One region of the Arthrobacter sp. TMP15 genome, then DNA from elsewhere that is predicted to be linked to it. Evidence: predicted binding sites of a transcription regulator. Region 1 holds the regulator's gene; the other holds the start of a gene.
The links. The regulator HrcA, encoded in region 1, represses chaperone genes, less so after heat shock. The targets are predictions, from matches to a motif close to TTNGCACTCGNNNNNNNCGAGTGCNAA.

Region 1 (3,412 bases):
GCGGGGTCATTATTGACCTTCATCTCCACATACAGGTCACCGGCCGGTCCACCGGCAGGTCCTGCTTCGCCCTGGCCGCCAAGCTGAATACGTGTGCCGGTGCTAACTCCGGCCGGAACCTTTATGGTGAAGGAGCGGCGGTTGCGGACACGACCTTCTCCCATGCATTCATTACAGGGGTCAATGATCATGGTGCCAAAACCCTGGCAGGAATTGCAGGTTGCCAGGGTCATGACATTACCCAAAATGGAGCGCATGGGTCGCTGGATCTGGCCGCTGCCGTGGCAGACATCGCAGGTGGTGGGTGAGGTACCTTTGCGGCAGCAGCTGCCATCGCAGGTGGGGCACGTGATGGCAGTGTCAATTTCAAGTTTCTTATTGACGCCAAACACGGCTTCGCGCAGTTCAACACGTACCGTGATGAGGGCATCTTGGCCACGGCGCATACGTGATGCCGGGCCCCGGCCACCGCCTCCACCGCCGCCTCCGCCGCCTCCAAAGAAGGTTTCAAAGATGTCTTGGAAGGCGAACCCCTCGCCGCCAAAGTTACCTCCACCACCGCCGTTGTCATTGCCGTTTTCGTTGCCGGTGGTGTCATAGACACGTCGCTTTTGCGGGTCGGAAAGGACCTCATAGGCATGGGTCACTGCCTTGAAGCTGTCCTGAGCGTCCGGGGCGTCGTTGACGTCCGGATGAAGTTTGCGTGCCAGCTTGCGGTAGGCCTTTTTGATTTCTTCGGCTGTTGCGTCGCGGGCAACGCCCAATGCGTCGTAGTGATTACTCAAAATGTTGCTCTCTTTACGTGGAAACGGTGGCCGTTTAGCCGGCCAGAATTCTAGACAGGTACTGCGCTACTGCTCGCACACTTGACATGGTGTTGGGGTAATCCATCCGGGTAGGTCCAACCACACCCAGCTTGGCGCTTTCGCCGGGGCCGTAAATGCTTGCCACGACGGAGGCTTCAGACAGGGAATCATGGGGGTTCTCGCGGCCAATGACAACCGCCATTCCTAAGGTGTCCTGTGCCATAGCCTCAAGGAGTCGCAGTAACACCACTTGTTCCTCCAAGGCGTCAAGGACAGGACCAATACTCAGTGGGAAGTCATTGTTTGATCGGGCCAGGTTGGCCGTGCCCGCCATCACGATCCTGTCTTCGCGGGCGTTTTGAGCCAAGAGGACCAAGCCCTGTGCGAGCCTCGCCGCCGGGCCTTGTTCGGCACGCGGTACAGTCGCAGGAATTTTTATCGCCACGGCTGGGATCTTCGCTACTGCCAAGCCGTTGAGGCTTAGCAGAAACGCCTGCCGCAGCTGTGCCAGGCTCGCATCGTCAAGACAACTCCCGACGTCGATCACGTTTTGCTCCACTTTTCCCGAGGCCAGAATCAGCACAACAAGCACCTGGCTCGCGGCAAGGGCAACAAACTCAATATGACGGACAGTGGCTGCGGCCGAACGGGGATACTGGACAACGGCAACTTGGTTAGTCAGATGCGCCAGCGCACGCACCGTTCGCTCCAGCACGTCATCCAAATCCGTTGAGCCTTCAAGCAGGACAGATATCGCTCGACGCTCAGCAGCGGAGAGTGGCTTTACCGAGGAAAGCTGATCAACGAAGAGCCTGTACCCCTTGTCAGTGGGGATTCGTCCGGAACTTGTGTGCGGTGCTGCAATCAAGCCCTCTTCTTCCAAGGCCGCCATGTCGTTGCGGATGGTGGCGCTTGAAACACCCAGCTGGTGCCTTTCAACCAAGGCCTTGGAGCCGACGGGCTCGCGTGTATGCACATAATCTTCAACGATCGCCCGAAGGACCTCTAACTTACGTGGTTCGCTCATACCCATCACCTCCCTGTTTGCTGGCCGTCTAGACCCTGCTGTTTGTTGGTCGTGTAGACCCTGCTGTTTGTTGCGGAAGCAGGGACCACGTCTTCAACGTTGGCACTCTAGACATCCAAGTGCCAATTCTAATACTTTTACGCTGACCCACAAATGGCCGCAACCTCCACCAATGCTCGAATTGGTGCACTTCCACCGGATAGCATGGGTTTTCAGCGAGCAGCGTTCGCCATGAGCGTTGCATTGAACGTCGAGAGTTAGGGTTTTTTGTGCATTACAACCAGTGGGGCCCCCAAGACCTCAGCCCACCGCCCGCGCGCATCTTACGCCGAGTTGAGGCTCGCTCGGGGCTGGTTGTGGAGGAAGTGCCCTCCGGCTGGGTTGGGGCGGTGGTTCGGCTTGAGAAATCCGGTGGCATGCACATTGTCGAACTTGCCGACAGACGAGAAAAGATCCGCGCTTTCCCCCTTGGTTTCGGATTTTTGCTTGAGGGTGAGCCCATTGAACTCATTGCACCGGTGATCAACGCGCCCAAAGCGGCGCTGCGAACGGCTTCGGGCTCCGTTAAAGTTGCTGATACCCGAGCGAAAGTTGCCAAGGCCAGCCGCATTTGGGTTGAAGGTAAGCACGACGCCGAACTGGTTGAGAAGGTATGGGGTGATGATCTTCGAGTTGAAGGCATTGTGGTGGAACCGCTGCGAGGCATTGACGATTTAACAGGCGCTGTCGCCGAATTTTCCCCTGGGCCCAACCGTCGGCTCGGTATCTTGGTTGACCATCTGGTGCCCGGATCCAAAGAAACCCGCATTGTGGGAAATCTCATGAAAGTTCCACGAATGGCCGCCAACGTCTTAGTTGTTGGTCACCCTTATGTCGACGTGTGGCAGGCCATCAAACCATCGACCCTGGGCATTCCCGCCTGGCCTGTAGTCCCGAGAACAATGGAGTGGAAGCTAGGAATCCTCAAAGCCTTCGGCTGGCCCCACACAACCGCCGAAGACGTTGGGCTTGGCTGGCAGCGATTACTCTCCAAAGTGAATTCCTACTCAGACCTGGAACCTTCGCTGCTGGGACGCGTTGAAGAAGTCATAGATTTCCTAACGGCACCGGTACCCTAGTGCTGAGGCCTATTTCCTACAAGCCTTGGTATCGCCCGCTTTTTTAGTATGTTGAAAGGCTTGTCATTGTGAGTCAACCGGATAACCAAACCGATGCTGTCCGCGAACGGCCGCTCACGCCGTCAGAAGATAGGCAGTGGGCTTTCTTGGCCCACTGCGGCGGCATCCTTGGCTGCATTCCATCATTTTTGATCTACAAGGTCTTTGGCCCCCGTGGCCGGTTTACTGCACAAGAATCTTTTGAAGCTCTGAACTTCACGTTGCCACCCACAATTGCAGCCGTCTTCTTGAACATCTTGGCCCTGGTGTTTTCAATGTTCAACCCATCAGTGGGTACCATCTTCGCCCTACTAGCTCTCCTTGTATGGGCAGCCCTGACAGTCTTCTCAGTCATCGGTGCAATCCATGTCAACAAGGGCCAGCCGTACCGCTACTCAATGAACCTTCGTCTACTCAAATAG
Region 2 (3,412 bases), 1.3 Mb from region 1:
ATGTTAGCTCCGGTTGCTTCGTCGCCCGTCAGGTTAAGTCCCTCGAATGCCGTCACGCCAGCCTGGATGAGAGCAACGCCACCGCCGGGGACAATGCCTTCTTCAACAGCTGCCTTGGCGTTGCGCACTGCATCTTCAATACGGTGCTTGCGTTCCTTGAGCTCAACTTCAGTTGCGGCTCCGGCTTTGATGACTGCAACTCCACCGGCCAGTTTGGCCAGGCGTTCCTGCAGCTTCTCGCGGTCGTAGTCGGAATCGGAGTTTTCGATCTCGGCACGGATCTGAGCCACACGACCGGCGATGGCTTCGGCGTCGCCGGCTCCATCAACAATGGTGGTCTCATCCTTGGTTACAACAACCTTACGAGCCTTGCCCAAGAGATCCAGAGTGGTATTTTCCAGCTTCAGGCCAACTTCTTCAGCGATGACCTGGCCACCGGTGAGAACAGCAATGTCTGCCAGCTGGGCCTTGCGGCGGTCACCGAAGCCCGGAGCCTTGACGGCAACAGACTTGAACAGACCGCGGATCTTGTTCACGATCAACGTGGCAAGTGCTTCGCCTTCAATATCTTCGGCAATGATCAGCAACGGCTTGTTTGAAGCCATGACCTTCTCCAGAACGGCAACGAGGTCCTTGACGTTGGAGATCTTGGAGTTAACGATCAGGATGTACGGGTCTTCAAGAACCGTTTCCTGGCGTTCGGTGTCGGTGACGAAGTAAGCGGAGATGTACCCCTTGTCAAAGCGCATGCCCTCGGTGAGCTCAAGCTCCAGACCGAAGGTGTTGGACTCCTCAACAGTGATAACACCTTCCTTGCCAACCTTGTCCAGAGCTTCGGCGATGAGTGCGCCGATCTCGGGATCCCCAGCGGAAATGGACGCGGTGGCAGCAATCTGCTCCTTCGTCTCAATTTCCTTGGCGGAGGCGAGTAGCTGCTCGATGACGGCTGCAACAGCCTTCTCGATGCCGCGCTTCAAGGACAGCGGGTCGGCGCCGGCAGCTACGTTGCGCAGGCCTTCCTTGACCAGTGCCTGTGCCAACACAGTGGCTGTGGTGGTGCCGTCTCCTGCGATGTCGTCAGTTTTCTTGGCGACTTCCTTGACCAGCTCGGCGCCGATCTTCTCGTAGGGATCGTCAAGTTCAATTTCCTTGGCGATGGAGACACCATCGTTAGTGATTGTGGGTGCGCCCCACTTCTTTTCAAGAACAACGTTGCGACCGCGCGGCCCCAAAGTGACTTTGACGGCGTCGGCGAGGATATTCAACCCACGCTCAAGACCGCGGCGTGCCTCTTCATCAAATGCAATGAGCTTGGCCATACAGGCTTCAGTCCTTTCAGAACAGTCCTTTCGGGACTGTCGTTTCGGATACAAAGTTCCTCATTGCGGCGCCCGCGACGGACGGATACCCTGCCACTGATCTATTTACAGTGGCCGTGAACCCTCGCCCAATGAGGAAAGTTTAATCCTCCGACGGCGGTTGGACAGCTAATAATTAGCAGTCGCCACCTCAGAGTGCTAAGTCAATAATTAGCACTCGATACAGCAGAGTGCAAGCGCAGAGGCCGGTATGAGCTTGAGGCGAACGCGCCTCGAGCAGCTAAGAGGTCATAATCATGGGCAGCATCCCCACTCCGTGGGCACGCAACACTGGCAGAAGCGACCGTATAGACCCATGTCTAGGACACTTTCTTAGAACTTCAGTGTCCTGCACTTCCGGCTGGGCCCCTAAGCGGATATTGTGGGATCTGTAAGTATTCCGATGCACGCATACGCAAGTGACACCCACTGCCCCGGCAGCGACGCGTGCCACAGCTCAAGCACCAGGAGACACCTTGACTGAGAACATTAAGCCAGAGCACACCCCCGAACAACCGGGCACTCCCAATGACATCCCCGCAGGCTACGACGCGCCCGCCAAGACGGGCTATGAAACCCCTAGTTATCAAGCACCTGCTGCACCGGTAGCTCCCGAAGCGCCAGCCTACGAACAGCCCACCTACCAGCAGCCCGGGGCGCAGCAGGGCTACCCGCAGCAAAATATGCAGCAGCCTTACCAACAGCCTGCCTACAACGCAGCTCCGGGTACCGAGCAGAAGTCAAAGGTTGTTGCAGGTATTTTGGGCATCCTGCTTGGATCTTTGGGTATCCACAACTTCTACTTGGGCAAAACCAAGATCGCGTTGATCCAGCTTCTCGTGTCTGTGATCAGCCTGGGTATCCTCGCACCGCTTATGGCGATCTGGGGACTGGTTGAGGGCATCTTGATTCTCGTGGGCCAAGAAGGTTACCGCACTGATGTCAATGGTGTTCCGCTGAAGGACTAGTTTCCGCATTCACACCTGCACCACGCACGCGAGAAGCCACTTATGGTGTCCAAAACCGGGTTTTGGACACCATAAGTGGCTTCTCGCGTTGAAGAGCGTTTAGGCGCCTGGCCCAAGAACCACGGCCAGCGGAATTCCGAGCTCAGCGGTATCAACCAGCACCGTAATCTTTAGCACCGCGCCTAGCTCATCCGCGTTGGCTTTCTGTTCAATGCCGTTGTAGAAAATAACCGATGTGTTTTGACGCTGCCCTGCCCAGTTGGCCGACTGGGAGACTGCCCAACCGTCGGCCGTAACAAGCCCCGAATATCGGGCAGCCAGCCCGGGGGTGCCCGTTGCGTTGAATATTGCTACGGGAGCGCTCTTATCAACAACGGAATCCGGCGCAGCCTCAGTAGTCGTTTCAGGTTCCGGAGCCGGCGTTTCCACAGCAGAAGTAGCAGGAGCCTCGGTGGTGGCCTCTGCTTCCGCGCTTTCGGCCGGAGCGGAGGTGGTTTTCGCAACAACCGGCGCGTTCGTAGTGTTGAGCATCTTAGGCATGATGATAAATGCCAACAGCCCAATACACAGAGCCACAACACCAAAGATCATCAGCGGCATTAGGGAGCGCCCTTGCGGATCCATCGAAGCCCGGTGAACGCCGTGGCGTGCCGAGCTTTCCTCTACGGCGTCGAATTCATCCCGCGGGTATTTACTCATTGTGCAGTGCTGTCCTTGTGGGTGCGTTGGGTGAGGTGGCGTCAGTTGCCCAGCCGGCGCGCGGACCGGGCCTGTTGACGTGACACACGTAGTCTACGCAACCGTTTGACCAGCATGGGGTCATAAGTCAATGCAGCTTCCGTGTCGATCAACGCGTTCAGCACTTGGTAATAGTGAGTTGCTGAAAGGTCGAACATGTCGCGGATGGCTTGTTCCTTGGCACCAGCGTACTTCCACCACTGCCGTTCAAGGTCAAGCATCTGAGAGTCACGTTCGGTGATGCCGCCTTGAATTACCGGTACTGCGGCAGGGCCCACCGAGTCTTGCTCGTGCTGGATAGCATCGGCCACAATAGCCTCCCTTGAAAATTGCGCATAGGGCCATGAT

Region 2: groL (chaperonin GroEL) is a predicted target of HrcA. The motif match lies at 1,530-1,556, and genes of this name have one in related genera.

The regions. Positions count from the first base shown of each region.
Region 1 covers NZ_CP154262.1:1,957,208-1,960,619, forward strand. Annotated here, with positions in the region: gene dnaJ (molecular chaperone DnaJ) at 1-785, opposite strand, end outside; gene hrcA (heat-inducible transcriptional repressor HrcA) at 820-1,833, opposite strand; gene AAFM46_RS08665 (DUF3097 domain-containing protein) at 2,103-2,951, shown strand; gene AAFM46_RS08670 (DUF4870 domain-containing protein) at 3,020-3,412, shown strand.
Region 2 covers NZ_CP154262.1:687,228-690,639, reverse strand. Annotated here, with positions in the region: gene groL (chaperonin GroEL) at 1-1,319, opposite strand, end outside; gene AAFM46_RS03040 (TM2 domain-containing protein) at 1,778-2,326, shown strand; gene AAFM46_RS03035 (LytR C-terminal domain-containing protein) at 2,426-3,025, opposite strand; gene AAFM46_RS03030 (DUF3263 domain-containing protein) at 3,067-3,342, opposite strand.